Regions from separate parts of the Gracilibacillus sp. HCP3S3_G5_2 genome, predicted to be linked through region 1. Evidence: riboswitches for the same ligand, from Rfam matches in the RefSeq annotation. Region 1 holds a riboswitch; each other region holds the start of a gene.
What was found. A riboswitch is a leader RNA that binds a small molecule or an ion and turns the genes downstream of it on or off. The one in region 1 is predicted to bind S-adenosylmethionine.
Positions count from the first base shown of each region.

Region 2: another riboswitch for S-adenosylmethionine. It lies ahead of ACTNEP_RS19660 (anion permease); the one in region 1 lies ahead of ACTNEP_RS04655 (PLP-dependent aspartate aminotransferase family protein).
Region 3: another riboswitch for S-adenosylmethionine. It lies ahead of ACTNEP_RS08000 (phosphoadenylyl-sulfate reductase); the one in region 1 lies ahead of ACTNEP_RS04655 (PLP-dependent aspartate aminotransferase family protein).

Region 1 covers NZ_JBQHXU010000002.1:434,280-439,954, forward strand. Annotated here, with positions in the region: gene ACTNEP_RS04650 (aliphatic sulfonate ABC transporter substrate-binding protein) at 1-760, opposite strand, end outside; gene ACTNEP_RS04655 (PLP-dependent aspartate aminotransferase family protein) at 783-2,579, opposite strand; SAM riboswitch class I at 2,685-2,792, opposite strand; SAM riboswitch class I at 2,865-2,980, opposite strand; gene clpP (ATP-dependent Clp endopeptidase proteolytic subunit ClpP) at 3,195-3,791, opposite strand; tRNA gene ACTNEP_RS04665 (tRNA-Arg) at 4,125-4,197, shown strand; gene ACTNEP_RS04670 (GNAT family N-acetyltransferase) at 4,419-4,943, opposite strand; gene ACTNEP_RS04675 (SRPBCC family protein) at 5,488-5,675, opposite strand, start outside.
Region 2 covers NZ_JBQHXU010000020.1:8,616-14,290, forward strand. Annotated here, with positions in the region: gene ACTNEP_RS19635 (serine hydrolase domain-containing protein) at 1-207, opposite strand, end outside; gene ACTNEP_RS19640 (MDR family MFS transporter) at 334-1,812, shown strand; gene ACTNEP_RS19645 (cell wall hydrolase) at 1,926-2,357, opposite strand; gene ACTNEP_RS19650 (hypothetical protein) at 2,478-2,744, shown strand; gene cobA (uroporphyrinogen-III C-methyltransferase) at 2,768-3,517, opposite strand; gene ACTNEP_RS19660 (anion permease) at 3,477-4,574, opposite strand; SAM riboswitch class I at 4,773-4,873, opposite strand; SAM riboswitch class I at 5,039-5,142, shown strand; gene ACTNEP_RS19665 (methionine biosynthesis PLP-dependent protein) at 5,347-5,675, shown strand, end outside.
Region 3 covers NZ_JBQHXU010000004.1:191,737-197,411, reverse strand. Annotated here, with positions in the region: gene cysI (assimilatory sulfite reductase (NADPH) hemoprotein subunit) at 1-529, opposite strand, end outside; gene ACTNEP_RS08005 (assimilatory sulfite reductase (NADPH) flavoprotein subunit) at 542-2,338, opposite strand; gene ACTNEP_RS08000 (phosphoadenylyl-sulfate reductase) at 2,396-3,124, opposite strand; SAM riboswitch class I at 3,196-3,309, opposite strand; gene ACTNEP_RS07995 (aldo/keto reductase family protein) at 3,416-4,360, opposite strand; gene gdhA (NADP-specific glutamate dehydrogenase) at 4,783-5,675, opposite strand, start outside.

The DNA of each region.
Region 1 (5,675 bases):
GTACCCATTCACGTGCTCTTTCATATAATTCAATTACTTGTTCAACATATTGAGGATAGCTTTCCGCAAAGTCTTCGCGGACATTTAAGAAACCATACGTATTAAGATTAATATCTCTGTAAAATAGTTCAGCTCCTGATTCTAATTCATGTTTAGCCATATGTGGATCGAGCCCTGCCCATGCATCTACGTCACCATTAACCAACGCATTTCCACCATCAGCATGCTGTAGTGGAACTACTTCAATATCATTCGTAGATAAACCGACTGAGTTTAAAGCTCTTACCAAGAAAATATATGGATCTGTACCAAGAGTTGCTGCCACTTTTTTACCTTCCAAGTCTTCAATTGATTCAATCTCAGAGCCTTCATTAGTTGCCAATGCTGTCCACTCCGGCTGAGAATAAATATATACATTTTCCAGCGGCACACCATTTGCCTTCGCGATCAGAGCTGCTGCACCTGCTGTAGAACCGAAGTCTACACTATCACTATTTAAAAACTCGATTGCTTTATTACTTCCTTGACTTAATGTCCAAGTGACATCGATATCTTCTTCCTCAAACACTTCTTCTGCCCACCCGAATTCCTTTAATACTAAACTTGTTGGCGAATAATAGGCATAGTCTAAACGAATCTCAGAAGGTTTTCCTTCATCAGCATTGCTATCAGATGAACAGCCAACGGCTAAAATAATAATGATTCCACATATCGCAATTGCCATAAAGCTTCTTAAATCAATTAATGGTATCTTTTTCATTATTAGTATTCTCCTTTTCGTACTAGATTTCACATGCATAGGTGGAAATAGTTCCTCTTAAGCGTTGTGCCTCTTTATATGTGCATCGGTTATGGACCACCTGCAAACCACCTTGAAGGGCTATTTCTTCCGCTTTTGGTGACACAACACCTTCTTGAAGCCAGAATACTTTTGGATTTACTTCTATTGCCTCTTTGGCAATCTCTACTGCAGCGTCTGGACTACGGAATACTTGGACAATATCGATATCGACCGGAACACTTTTTAAGTCTGGATATGCTTTTTCTCCTAAAATTTCCGTTTCTCGCGGATTAACCGGTATGATTTTATAGCCAAGTCGCTGCATTTTTCTTGCTAGGCGGTAACTAGGTCTCGCTTCTTTTCCACTTAGCCCAACAATGGCTAGAGTCTTTTGTCGTGTTACTTCTTCTCCGTTTTCCACGTATCGTTCATATGGTGAATTTAATGCCCATTTGATAATTCCTTCGTCATTTACAACAATTTGCTTCTCATTTTCTTCACCTATTCCAGTTGCCTTCACTAGCGCTTGGTCAAGGTCATTTTTAATATCCCTAACTGATTCGATGCCTACAGACAAGCGAACTAATTCTTCTGAAACACCAGTTTGTTCAAGTTCTTCTTTTGTCAGTTGCTGGTGTGTTGTAGATGCTGGGTGGATAATGAGTGATTTAGCATCTCCTACGTTCGCGACATGTGACCATAATGCAACATTGTTGATTAAGTCACGACCTGCATCACGTCCACCTTTAATGCCAAATACAATAATTGAACCATAGCCATTATTTAAGATACGCTTTGCTAACTCATGGGATGGATGACTTTCAAGACCAGGATATCTTACCCACTCTACCGCTTCATGTTCATTTAAGTGTTTTGCGAGTTCCAGTGCGTTTTGATTATGTCTTTCAACGCGAATATGCAAAGTCTCTAATCCCTGTAACAATTGAAATGCATTAAAAGGACTTAGTGCTGCCCCAAAGTCTCTCAATAATTGCACACGCACTTTGGTAATAAAGGCTAATGTTCCAAAATCTACTGCATAGCGAATACCGTTGTAACTTGGATCAGGCTCTGTGAACGCTGGATATTTTTCAGAATTCCAGTTAAAACGTCCACCATCAATAATGACACCACCAATGGATGTTCCATGGCCACCAATCCATTTCGTTGCAGAATGGACTACAATGTCTGCACCAAGTGTGATTGGTTTACATCCAAATGGAGTGGCAAAAGTATTATCAATTATTAACGGAATACCAGCATCATGTGCAATCTCTGATACCCTTTCCACATCTAATACCTGTAAACCAGGATTACCAATAATTTCACCGTAAACGGCTTTTGTTTTATCTGTAATCGCTGCTTTAAAGTTTTCAGGGTCTGTTGGATCAACGAATGTAACAGTAATTCCATAACGTGGAAGTGTTACATTGAACAAATTGTATGTTCCACCATATAAGTTGACGCCTGCAACAATTTCATCACCGGCACTTGCCAGATTTAAAATTGATAGCGTTATAGCAGACATACCTGAGGCTGTAGCAACAGCCGCAACCCCATCCTCTAAAAGAGCCATCCTTTTTTCAAAGACATCAACCGTTGGATTCCCAATTCTTGAATAAATATTGCCCGGCTCATCTAGAGCGAATAATCTTTCTGCATGCTCCGTATCGTGGAACACGTATGAGGTAGATTGATAGATAGGTACTGCCCGTGAACCTGTTGTCGGATCAGGCGCTTGCCCTCCATGTAGATGAATTGTTTCCGGATCGTAAGTTGAGCCTTTAAAATTTGTCATTATTTATTTCCTCCCCAATTAAAATTTCCATTTTAAGTACTATCTCTATTAAAAAAAGCCTTCTTCGATAAGAAGAAGGCTTTAACTGACATAACAGTAGTCTTCCCCTTATCTTTCAGGATAAATATCCTGCAGGAATTAGCACCTTTTAAGCTTTTGCTTAATGGTTGCTGGGTATCATCGGGCCAGTCCCTCCACCTCTCTGGATAAGAGTTTTAGTATTCAATTGTTCATAAAAAAGTCTCTCTACACCGAGATAGAGAGACTTGAATATGTATATTCGCTCTCTTATCTCTCTAAGTATATGTACTTAGTGGAATTGGCACCTGTATTAAATGATGATTCACTTAATGGTTGCCGAGGCTTCCTAGGGCCGATCCCTCCACCTCTCTAGATAAGAAATATATAATTCCGAGTTGTTTACTCGTTTTTATTAATGCTATGTAATACTGTAGCACGCGATAAACACGATGTCAAGATATTTTCTGAAAATTAATACAAATAAAAAGTGGAGACTTCTTCTAAGTACTAGCTTTGGATTACTGTTAACACTAAGCATTTAATATCAACTTTTCAACGAAAAAAAGTGGCGGTTAGTTCCGCCACTTTTTCTTTTTAATTTAAGTCTGATGGTTTCTTCTCCATTACTTTATCAATTAGACCGTATTCTTTTGCTTTTTCAGCAGACATGAAATTATCACGGTCTGTATCTTTTTCAATTACTTCTAATGGTTGACCAGTACGATCAGCTAGAATTTGGTTTAGCTTTTTACGCATTTCGATAATACGATTAGCATGGATTTGGATGTCTGACGCTTGCCCTTGTGTACCACCTAATGGTTGGTGAATCATTACTTCACTGTTTGGTAAGGCAAAACGTTTACCAGGTTCACCAGCTGCCAATAAGAACGCACCCATGGATGCGGCCATACCAATACAGATAGTTGATACACTTGGTTTTATGAACTGCATCGTATCATAAATCGCCATACCTGCAGTAATAGAGCCACCAGGTGAGTTAATGTATAATGAAATATCCTTATCTGGATCCTCTGCCGCTAAGAATAGCATCTGTGCTACAATACTGTTTGCAACATTATCATCGATTCCACTGCCAAGCATGATAATTCGATCTTTTAAAAGGCGTGAATAGATGTCGTAAGCACGTTCGCCTCGATTTGTTTGTTCAATTACTGTAGGGATTAAGTTCATGAAAAATTCCTCCTTTATAACACTTGCTTTTTCATTCATGAATTCTAACTATTTTTATCTTAACTGAATGGTCAAAAAAGGTCAAACGATTTGTTTTTCTAACCTCATCCTACCCTTAACTATAACGATTTAAACCTTACATCGCAAATATTCAAAGTTTGATTTATGTATTGAAATTATACGAGCGATTCGCTATAATTATTCTTGTCGCATTTTATCACTGTACAAATAATCCGAAGAAGCTAAGTGCAATAGCACTAATAGTTTGATAATCTTCGCTAATCCTCAGTGATTGAGAAGCTTTGTTACACATAGAAAGAAGTCTAACATTATGCGCCCGTAGCTCAGGGGATAGAGCAATGGTTTCCGGTACCATGTGTCGGGGGTTCGAATCCCTCCGGGCGCGCTTATATGATAGAAGAAAACACTGTCATACCAATCTCAAACAGGTTGCACATGTAAAATATGTGTAAAACGGTACGCTCTTCTATATAGTGTTACACATATGTTTCTAAAATGCTAAAGCACCTACTTCTTACGGTAGGTGCTTTTCTTTTTCCACATTAATTCGAAAGGACTTATGCGAACTATGCAACTATTGTATTTTTTTACAATAAAGTAATCCCCTTATTTTAAATCTGTAAATAGCATTCCATACACTATGCTATCTGTCCATTCACCTTTACTCCAAAAATCCTGAATGAAATGAGCTTCTTTTCTCATCCCTATACGCTCACATAATCTTTGTGATGCTTCATTTCTTGCATCAAGGTTAGCTTGAATGCGATGCACCTCAAACTCATCAAATAACTTCTTGACTAAACCACTCACGGCTTCTGTTGCATAACCCTTTCCTGCAACATTTTTAGAAAAACTATAACCAATTTCAACTGTATCTTTCATATCTGTATACCATACAGATAAATCACCAACTACGTTAGTATCGTTTACTACCGCTAAACTTAACATTCCTTCTTTTGTGAGTGTGCTATTTTCTAGCTTTTTATTAAACTCTTCCTGCATATTTTCAAGTGTCCACGTATCATGCAAGAGATATTTACATATATCATCATTATTGTAAATATTAAATACATCATGTAAGTCATTACTCAAAAACGGCCTAACTGTTAATCTTTCAGTGCGAAATTCCAAAAAGACTCCTCCTCTAAAGAAAATGATCTCTATAAAACGCTAACTATAGATTAATTGCAAAGGAACTGAAAATGTATCCATCCAATAAAATTGAATTTTTTAACCATGGTTGATAATCTGCACCACTCCCAGTTCCTCTACCTTCTTTAATTCACTAATCGACTTTAGATGTTCTTTTTCTTTTCGTCACAAAAATACCCTTTAGACAATCATATCCAAAGGGGTAAAGCTTCGCAACTTTTCTATAAACGTCGGGACTTCATTTTAAAACTACAGTTAGTCTATTTTTCATTTTGCTCAATTTTAATTTCAGTGACGAATTTTTGTTTTCCATATATATTATTTATATACTTAAGGAACGATAAACAAAAAATTCATCAGGATAATCGGAGGCTTATATGGCACTTGATCTAGCAACGTTCTTATTTGATGTGAAGAACATGGGCTATGTCCCAATCTCGTTATCTTCACTTATTTACACTTCCTCAATAATTATACTCTACAGTAAGAGCATCAATAAAAGTTATTTCTGTATACCTTCCTTTCAAGAATTCTCTAGAGCTCTTTCTTGATAAGGTGTACCTTTTCCAAACTCACAGTACTCCTTTAAACTTAGCAAAAACATTGCCCAATTGTAATTGCAAAACTTATAACATAACGTAATTTCCTGCCATTGAGCATGGCTGAAATCAATCGTTGTAGTGCCGTTAGACTCTGTTAAGGCAAATGTGA
Region 2 (5,675 bases), on a different contig from region 1:
TAATCCTGCTACACAAGTTACAACCTTTGACATGGAATAGATACGATAAATCGTATTGTCATTTATAAATTTTTGCTTATCTAAATCTGCATAACCCATATAATTTTCATAGATTGATTGATTTTCTTTCACTACTGATAGCGCTACTCCTGCTGGCCCATTATTAATAAAGTCCTTTAATAAATCATCTAGTCGATTCTTTAACATAACCTTCCCCTCCTAAATTGTTATCGCTTTCTTTATTTTACCACAATAGATTGTCATTTGCTTTTTCTTACATGGTTGTTAATTTCTGATACAATGGAATAAGATTAGAGCAAAGGACGGTCACTTATGCCAAATAAAATGACAAAGCGCCCTCTCGTACTTGCTTCCCTTGTACTTTCTATGTTTATGGCAGCAGTTGAAGGAACCATTGTTGCGACTGCCATGCCTAATATTGTAGCCGATTTGGGCGGTTTTTCCTTGTATAGCTGGGTATTTTCAAGTTTTTTATTAATGCAAGCAGTAACAACGATGATATATGGAAAACTAGCTGACCTCTTTGGTAGAAAACCAATATTTATTATTGGGGTTATTATCTTTTTAGTTGGGTCAATTTTTTGTGGGCTTGCACCAACTATGGGAGCACTAATCGTATTTCGTCTGATACAGGGACTTGGAGCAGGTGCAATCCAACCGATTGTTACAACCATTGTAGGTGATTTGTATACCGTAAAAGAAAGAGCAAAAGTCCAAGGTTACTTAGCTAGTGTATGGGGGATCTCATCTGTTATCGGCCCTTTACTTGGAGGAATTATTGTTCAATTTATCGATTGGGCTTGGATTTTTTGGATGAATATACCGATTGGCATAATCGGACTAATAGGCGTCATTCTGTTTTTCCATGAAGAGGTAAATACAGAGAAGAAACACATAGATTATCTAGGATCAAGTTTGTTTTTTATTGCGATCTCCTGTCTGATTATTGTTTTTGTTCAAGCTGGAACAAACTGGAGTTGGATATCTTTTGAAGCCATTGGTTTATTACTCACTTTCCTAGTTTGTATGATCCTCTTTCTATGGCAAGAAAAAAAGACCTCCACACCAATGATGCCTCTATCGTTATGGAAAAATAAATTAATTGTCATTGCCAATGTTGCAACATTACTTTCTGGGATGATCACGCTTGGGCTTTCAAGCTTTTTGCCTACCTATGTCCAAGGAGTTATGGGAGAATCCGCTATTGTTGCAGGGTTTACTTTGAGTACTCTATCTATTGGCTGGCCAATTTCTGCCACCCTTGCAGGACATCTTGTCTTAAGGATAGGATTTCGTTCAACAGCTTTTGCAGGAGGGTTTGCATTATTACTAGGTACTTTTTTATTCTTTCTATTAGATGCAGATAAGGGACCAGTCTATGCCGGAATCAGCTCATTCGTAGTGGGGATCGGGATGGGGCTTTCCTCAACAACTTTTATTGTTTCGATCCAAAATACTGTCTCCTGGCGTGAACGGGGAGTCGCAACATCACTTAATATGTTTATGCGGATTATTGGAAGTGCAGTGGGTGCAGCACTTCTTGGTGGCATATTAAATATGCAATTAAATCATTACTACCAGCAAAAAGGAGAAGATTTAGAACCAACTAGTACAGACATGTTACTGGATGAAGGAATGCGCGAATCAATTGCTCCTGAAACATTAGCATCAATGCAGGATGGCCTAACCTATGCCTTGCATACTGTTTATACTGGATTATTTGTGATTGGAACCTTAACATTTGTTATTTTATGTTTTTTTCCAAAAGTAACGCTTGATAAAACAAAGTAGAAATGGAATTTACTAAAGGCAACGAGAATGTTCTTGCTCTTTAGCTGGTCACTTAGATGCCTTTATGTTAGTACGCTGTCATGGGGAATGAAATGTGTCACTTAGCTTGCATATTAAAAAGTCTGAAATACACCCGGACATTCTGATTCTAATGGATTGTAAAAGCAATGGCTTTGATAACGTCCTGCATTCCATTGACCAAACCATTGTGCTGGACAATTCCCTGCTGGCATAAAGAACCATAATGCATTGCTAGCGGGATGAGTACGTTCTCCATTGATTGCTCTTCTTGCTAATCGTATTTCTTGTTCCCTTGCTCTTTGATAAAAATATCCCTTTTGAGTTGCTTCAAATCCTCCGGGACTTTGAAAAACCATTCGATTAATTGAATTAATATCTTTAAAATCTAAACAACGTGCTCTCACTCGGTTAACCCCTACATTACCAACCATTAACATACCAAGCTGTCCATCACCTTCTGCTTCAGCTCTCATCAGTCGAGCTAATAGTCTAACATCTGCATCATTTGCTTTTATTACAGCCATACTAATACCTCCTTTATTCTCTTTATATTCAACGATAAAAAAAAGATGAATGTCCAAAGATAATCACGATATGAAAACCCTTTCATAATATGATATAATTATTAAGGAGGTGCTTTTGATATGAAACTTCGTAACTTTATTCTACACAACGATATCTTATTAATTCATGCTGATATTAATGATAATGACTATATTTTTACTGTCAAGTGGAGAACCCCTGAAAACAAAAAAGGTGGAGAATGGGAACTGAAATCCTATCTTAACAATTCTAATGGTAAAAAGGATTTATCAGATAAACAACTTCAACAATTTATAAACTGGATCAATCCTCAATGGGACTGGGAAAAAGATCAAGTACAATTAATGAAGGCCATTAAAAATGACTAGTTTTATAACTAGTCATTTTTTCTTTAGGTCAAAGCTTCAGTTGACTCCTTATACCAATTAATCTGCTTCTGAAGACGAACAACTTCTCCAATGACGATTAAAGAAGGATTGCTGATTTCATGTAACCTATCTGTAATTGTTTCTAAGTCAGCAACAATTGTTTTTTGGTGTGGGAGTGTGCCCCAATGGATGATAGATACTGGAGTTGTTTCACTTAATCCCGCCTTCCTTAACTTTTCGCAAATAACCGGAAACTTCTTGATTCCCATATAAAAACATAACGTATCCGCTCCGTTGGCAATATGACGCCATTGTTCATCAGTTTTAGTTTCTGGATTAGATCCATTAATGAAACTTACCGATCCACTCACATGACGGTGCGTAAGCGGGATCCCTGCATAGGCGGCAGCACTTATTCCAGAGGTGATGCCTGGTACCACTTCGTACGCTATCTTGTTCTGTTCAAGATGCAGCGCTTCTTCCCCACCTCTACCGAAAATAAATGGATCTCCACCCTTTAATCGTGTTACAACCTTCCCTTCTTGTGCATAATATACAAGTTGATCATTAATCTTCTCTTGAATCACTCCATGCTTTCGAGGTTGTTTGCCACAGAAGATCAATTCAGCTCCTTCTTTGACATTATCCAGTAAAGATGGATTCACTAATCTGTCGTACAGGATGACATCTGCTTCTTGTATTGCCCGTAGTCCTTTCACTGTTATTAATTCTTCATCTCCTGGTCCTGCTCCCACTAAATACACTTTCCCCATGTTGATCCCATCCTTTTTCTGTAATCGCTTTTGCTGGTTTTTCTCGTAATCCCACTAATATATAAGTGGCTAAAATAGTTAATGTTAATAATACAACTTGATCATATTTTTGTTTTACCATTACCTCTGTCAGTGCAAATGCAATAACTAATGATACAATAGGTGATGTAACCCATACTTTCGCTATTTGGTGTATTATTTTTTGTTTCCAGACATTTTTTAACTGGTTGCTTGCATTAATCCCGACTATCGCTGACGTTGTAACTTGTGTCATTGGTATCGGTATTCCTAATAACGAAGCCCCTAGCACCAATCCCCCAGTAGCACCAGAAATCACAATACCATTACCTAAAGAAAGTGATGTAATTTTTTTTGCATTCGTTTCTAACACACGCCCACCAAAGAAAATACTACCGGCAGCTACCACTAGAGCCATTAATGGTAATCCCCATTCCATCGAAAGGATATCTGCACCAACTAATGGACCTAAAGCATTTGCGACGTTGTTCATACCAGCTGCTATAGCTTCAAGTATACCAGTTAATAATAATAATAATGTTAACAGTTTTAAAGGAGGTCGATAGCTAACCTTTCGTAAAAGTGCTTTGCGTGCTTTTTCAAATATTAGGGTAATCATAAAGGCTGCAATAGGTACAATGAGCCAAAAAGAGACTATTATCAATATATTATGGACATGTAATTGTTGATAACTTAATCCTACTCCAATTATTGCGCCCACGGTGACTTCACTAGTAGACAAAGGAATTCCGATATAGTTAGTGACTAATAATGTAACACCCGAAACTAATAAAATAATACAGGCAACCTTAATGTCAAAGATTTCCTCAGCGATAATACCTTTCCCTAAAGTATTGGTAACATGTTGTCCACCAAGGACTGCACCAGTAAGTGCACCTAATCCAGCAATAATCAAGGCATACTTACGTCGCCTGATTACTTTAGTACCATACGTAATACTCATGCTAGCTGCTGATCCACTTGCACCAATGTTAAATGCAAAGAGACAAGCAGCTAAAATAGCAACGATAACTAACATTCAGATCCCAACTTTCTCCTCTATAATCCTATCACTCCATTACTTATATACCAATAGGAAAACTCGGATTAATGTAATAAAAATGCAGACACTCGCATGGAAGTTTGCGACTGCACTCGAAGTTACATATTCCTGGCCAGTATTTCTTATTTATATAAACACAGAAAACTCCTACTTGACGATGAAGTAGGAGTTTGCCTCTTATCTGCCAAGAAAAACCTGCTGGATGTAGCACAGTACTTTTCAGCCTGTTGCTGAGAATTCACAGGGCCAGGTCCCTCCTTCTCTCTTGATAAGACAATATTATATTTTCATTTTTTTCCAAATTTTAATGTTGTACATAATATAAGTCATTCCTGCATAATTGTCAATAGATTCCAAATAATTATTTTTTAACATTTAACCTTGTAATTATTTCCTTTTTATTATATGATGATTGTATTAAATTTCCATATAAATTAAATATCTTATCAAGAGAGGTTTAGGGACTGGCCCGATGACACCTCAGCAACCAGCAATATGCATTGTATGGTGCTAAATCCAGAAGGTACATTACCGAAGATAAGAGAATGCAACCTTAATCAAAGGGGTCTTCTACTTATCGAAGGCCTCTTTTTCATTAGAAAAAAAGATAAACAGAAATCTCCGAGCTCTGAGTGCCGAAACTAGATGGCTTCCCTATTTAGCTTTGCAAATTGATAAAATGGTAGCCTTATACCTTACTATGTTTCAACTGAGGCACTCTATGCTTTTTACGAAAGGATGTTGCTAAATGAAAAATATTGAAACGATCCTTGCACAAATAGGAAACCGTAAAGATCAGCGTACTGGTGCAGTAGAAGCACCCATTTATTTCTCAACAGCGTACCAACACACTTCACTCGGACAATCAACTGGTTACGATTATACTCGAACTGCAAATCCGACGCGTGAAATTGTCGAAGAGGCAATTGCAACTTTAGAAAGAGGTGTAAAAGGATTTGCATGCTCATCAGGGATGGCTGCCATTCAGTTAGTTTTCTCCTTATTCAAACAAGGCGACGAAATTATCGTATCCGAAGACATTTATGGAGGAAGCTATCGATTATTTCAGCATTTTCA
Region 3 (5,675 bases), on a different contig from region 1:
TTTTGGGAGAAAGATGATCACTGATTTTTTGTGCCCAATCCTGAATTTCTTGGTGGACTTCAGATTGGTAAGGATTCGGGTTACACATGACGTTTCGGTTAACATCTCCACATGCGGCGATTGTTGTCATCAATGCTTCATTAATCGTTTTAATTGTCTCTTTTAGATTCCATTTTAATATTCCGTGCAGTTGAAAAGCTTGACGAGTTGTCAGTTTAATCGTATGATCGCCATATTTTTGAGCTAGCTCATCTGTTGTTAGCCATTGCTTAGGAGTTGCGACACCACCTGGAATTGCGATACGAAGCATGAACTGGTAGGCAGGTTCCAGCTTTTGTTTCCGTCGTTCATCTCTAATATCGCGATCATCCTGCTGATAGCTTCCATGAAACTTTAATAGTTTTGTATCATCGTCGGAAATCGAAGCGGTAATTGGGTCTTGTAACCCTTCTTTAATGGTGCCTCTTAGAAAACGGCTTTCTTCTTTTAGCTTTTCGATCGGGTCCAGTTTATTTGGATCGTTTACCATTTTTGTTCCCCCTTAATACACATCACGTTGATATCTCTTTTCTTGTTTTAATTTATTAACATATTCTTTTGCGTCTTCTTCACTAAGGTTTCCTTCTTGGCTAATAATCGAGAGTATAGTTTCGTGCACATCTTTTGCCATTCTTTTTTCATCACCACAAACATAAAGATGTGCACCAGCCTCGATCCATTCAAATAATTCTTTTGCTTTCTCTTGCATGCGATGTTGCACATATATTTTTTGTTCCGTATCCCTTGAGAAGGCAACGTCCATTTTCGTTAGGTAACCTTGCTTTAACCAATTTTGCCAATCAACTTGGTACAAAAAGTCAGTGCGGAAATGTTGATCACCAAAGAAAAGCCATGTTTTTCCTTTTAATTCCAACTCTTCCCGTTCTTCGATATAACCTCTAAATGGTGCTACTCCCGTACCAGGCCCAATCATAATCACCGGTGTTTCCTCATCCATTGGGAATTTGAAATTCGGATTTTTGTGTACATAGACATTCAACTGGTCACCTGGTTTAATGCGGTCCGCAATTTCTCCTGAGCATACACCACTTCGCTCACGACCATGTGTGTTGTATCTTACTGTTGCCACTGTCAGATGAACTTCATCAGGATTTGCTTGATAACTGCTGGAAATAGAATATTGTCTAGCAGGAATTTTTCTTAAAAAATGCATAATAGATGTTGGATCTAGTTGCTTTGGTGGGAAGTCGATAATTAAATCTAATAAATCACGTCCATCCATATAAGCTTTGCTTTTTTCTGCATCCTTAACTAATTCATGTAGTTTTTCGTTATCGAAATAATTGCTTGCTTTTTCTAACATGCCTTTCGTAATTCTCGTAATCTCAAAAATCGAGGTGAGGGCTTCTTGCACCGAACGAATTTCTCCTTGTTTATTAATCGGTATTGTCTGTTCAGCATTCCATTTCAGTTCGTCAATAACTGCCCTGACTAAAACAGGGTCATTCTTTGGAAAAATTGCTAAGCAATCTCCTGGTTCATAACTGAGATGAGAACCTTCCAAAGAAATTTCGATATGTCGAGTTTCTTTGTTGGATCCTTTGCCGCTAAGAACGATATTGTCTAATACTTCAGCAGTATAAGGATTGTTCTTAGAATAAATTGGCTGTTCAGCTGGTGTGGGACTGGTTGCAGCTGTATTCACCGAATTTCCGGCATCTTTTTTTAGCACAGTCAGTACATCTGAGATCCATTCTTCAGCGGGTTCATCATAATCGACATCACAGTCAACCCGAGGATGTATTCTGGTAGCGCCTAATTCTTCTAATCGTTTATCAAATTCCTTGCCTGTTTGACAGAAATACTCATAGGACTCATCGCCAAGTGACAAAACGGAAAAGTTTACCTTTTCAAGCTTTGGTGCCTTACGGCTGTGCAAATATTCATGGAATTGAATCGCATTATCAGGAGGATCTCCTTCACCGTGTGTTGCTGTGATAATGAGTAAATCTTCTACCTCTTTTAGTTTCTTTGGCTTAAAGTCATCCATGCTAGAAACTGTAACATCCCTCTGGATATCTTTTAGCTGGTTAGCTAGCTGTTCTGCTAGTGCTTGACTATTACCTGTTTCTGATCCGTATAAAATGGTGACGGTACGGGTTTCCACTTGAGCAGGTGCTGGCTGTTCAGCCGTTGTCACGGTTTGTGATGATTGGGAAGCGGCTAAATATCCAGCGAGCCAATTTTTTTGTGCATCTGTCAGTGTTGGTAGAATCTGATTCAATATTTCCGTCTGTTTTTCATCAAACGGACTGTTTACCACTTGTAATGTCAACATTTTCACCTCTTTTAATTAATCCGATAGACTTACTTGCATTTGGTGATAAAAAAATAGTTACTTTGATGATGGTGGAGTAGCATGTAAACCACATTCCGTTTTTTGAAAGTTAGCCCATCTCCCTGAACGCTCATCGTTAGCATCTGTAACTGGTGATGTACACGGGATACAGCCGATACTTGGGTAGTTTTGGTCATGCAGCTTGTTGTATGGTAATTGATGCTTTTCGATATATTCCCAAACATCCTCCCAAGTCCAATAAATTAAGGGACATACCTTAATGGAGTGGAAACGCTCATCCTTGTTAAGGAAATCTGTGTTTGCTCTTGTGGGTGATTGTGCTCTTCTTAACCCCGAAATCCATGCGGTAGCTCCGCTAAGTGCTTCTTCTAAAGGCTTTACTTTTCTGATATAACAGCATTGGTCTGGATTTCGGCTCCATAATGCTGAACCATATTGCTCTCGTTGTTCGTCTACCGTGAGGGAAGGTTTCTTCATTTCGATATCTAATAAAGGATATCGTTGTTTGACTTTCTCAATCAGGTCATAGGTTTCTTGAAAATGTAGGCCAGTGTCTAAAAATACTAAACTAGCATCTGGTTTCACCTTAGCGATCATGTCAATTAAAACCATGCTTTCCGCTCCAAAACTACAAGCATAGACCAAAGACTTTCCATACGTTTGATATGCCCATTCTAAAATTTTCTGTGCTCCTTTTGTCGGATCTTGAGGGTCAGGTGTCTCTCCGTTTAATGGACTTTCATAATAATTTTCATAAGTCAGCATGTATAGCTTCCTCCTCATTAAAAAAACCTTCTTATCAAAAGATAAGAAGGTAAGCAATGTGTATTTCTCCCTTCTTATCTTTCGGTTCAGCATATGCTGTTCCGCAGGATTTGGCACAGTGTTACGCTAGCGAACCTGTTGCCGAGGATTCACAGGGCCTGCCCCTCCACCTCTCTGGATAAGAATTCCATTTATGTTCGTTACTACCATAGTATACACAAATAATGGAAAAGTCAATGTCTTTTTGAAAAAACTGTAAAAAATAATACCAAGTTACTAGGTTTTTATTGATTACCGTTGTAATATATTTTCTATCTGTTCAATTGTATCTGGAGAAAGTTTTACACCAGCTGCTTTTGCGTTTTCTTCAATCTGAGCAGGTTTACTTGCACCGATAAGGGCACTTGATACATTATCTTGGCGTAAAATCCAGGCAATCGCTAATTGTGCTAATGAAAGGTTTTCGGTAGCTGCGATTTCCTGCAATGCCTCGACCTTTTCCAAGTTTTTCTCTGTTAATACTCGTGATAGATCTAAATTATCTTGAGCAGCTCGACTATCTTTTGGAATAGCCTCTCCTTTTTTATATTTTCCTGTTAGAACACCTTGAGCAAGGGGAGAGAAAACCACTTGGCCAATTCCATGCTTTTTACTTACAGGGATGACTTCTTTCTCGATATACCGATGAAGCATGCTATAGTTTGGCTGATTGACAACAATGCGATCTAACAGCTTTTGGTCAGCAAGGTGAATAGCTTCTGTCATTTGTTCGGCAGTCCATTCGCTGACTCCGATGTATAATACTTTCCCTTGGCGAACAAGATCATCTAATGCACGTAATGTTTCTTCTAATGGTGTATCAGGGTGGTAACGGTGGCAGTAGTAAATATCGACATAATCGAGGCCTAACCGCTGTAGGCTGGCGTCGCATTGCTCCATAATATGTTTACGTGAAAGACCTTGATCATTTGGTCCATCTCCCATTTTTCCAAATACCTTTGTAGCAAGGACATAGGAGCTGCGGGGATATTTTCTTAATGCTTTTCCAACAATTTTTTCTGCTTCGCCACGCATATAGACATTGGCTGTATCAAAAAAATTAATCCCGAGATCATAGGCTTTATCAATGGAAGCTTCTGCATTCTTTTCCTCGACATAGCCACCATATGTAAGCCAGCTACCTAAACTAATTTCGCTTACTTTCAGACCTGTTTTTCCTAAATGACGATATTCCATGTTTTACAACCTCCTGTTATTAAGCGTTTTCATCATTATAATAAATGGAGAGAGGAGAAGCGAATAATTTGTTTGGTGTTTGTTATGGAGATCACGAAGAAAAGAAGGTAGTGGTCTAGCTTGGAGCAAAATACGTAAGCATAGTGTTATTATTGTAGGGTGAATGAACCCAATGGAAGGAGAATTTAGTTGCTTGTTCGAACGCTTTTGACATGTGTCCTACCCTTAAGCTATACAAGTAATATAGGAACCAGGGAAGGGGGGATGCGCTCCAGGCTTTGACCAACATGTATAAAATAGGATAATAACAAATACATGAAAGCAAAAAAGGCAACAGCTCAGTACTTTACTGAACTATTGCCTAACAAGCTGTATAACAAAATAGCTTGGCTAACTTTTAAAATTTAATGAACCAAAGATGTTTAGATAACACCTTGTGCTACCATGGCATCCGCTACTTTGATAAAGCCAGCAATGTTTGCACCAACAACAAGGTTACCTGGTTGTCCATACTCCTCTGCTGCTTCTATACTGTTTTTATAGATATTTGCCATAATATCCTGTAGCTTTTCATCCACTTCTTCAAATTTCCAAGAAAGACGAGCACTATTTTGAGCCATTTCTAACGCAGATACGGCTACACCCCCAGCATTTGCTGCTTTTGCAGGGCCAAACAATACATTATTCTCTAAGAAAACATCTATAGCCTCTAGTGTTGAAGGCATGTTAGCACCTTCACCTACTGCTTTTACGCCATTTGATACAAGTGTTTTTGCAGCATTTTCATTTAATTCATTTTGTGTTGCGCAAGGAAGAGCGATGTCACAAGGAATGTTCCAAATACCTTCAAAGCCAGCAGTGTACTCTGCTTCAGGATGTTCGTTTACGTATTCTTTAATACGTTTTCTTTCTACTTCTTTTAGACGTTTCACTGTCTCTAGATTAATCCCGTTCTTGTCATACACATATCCACTTGAATCGCTACACGCCACAACTTTGGCACCAAGCTCTGTTGCTTTTTCAATAGCATATGTAGAAACATTACCAGAACCAGAGACAACCACTGTTTTACCTTTGAAGCTATCCCCTTTATCTTTTAACATTTCCTGTACAAAGTAAACCGTACCATATCCAGTTGCTTCCGTACGTGCTAGACTTCCGCCGTAGTTAATCCCTTTACCAGTTAACACACCAGCTTCATAACCACCACGCATTTTCTTGTACTGACCGAATAAATAACCAACTTCACGTGCACCTACACCGATATCTCCTGCTGGAACATCTATGTCAGGTCCAATATGTTTTGACAATTCAC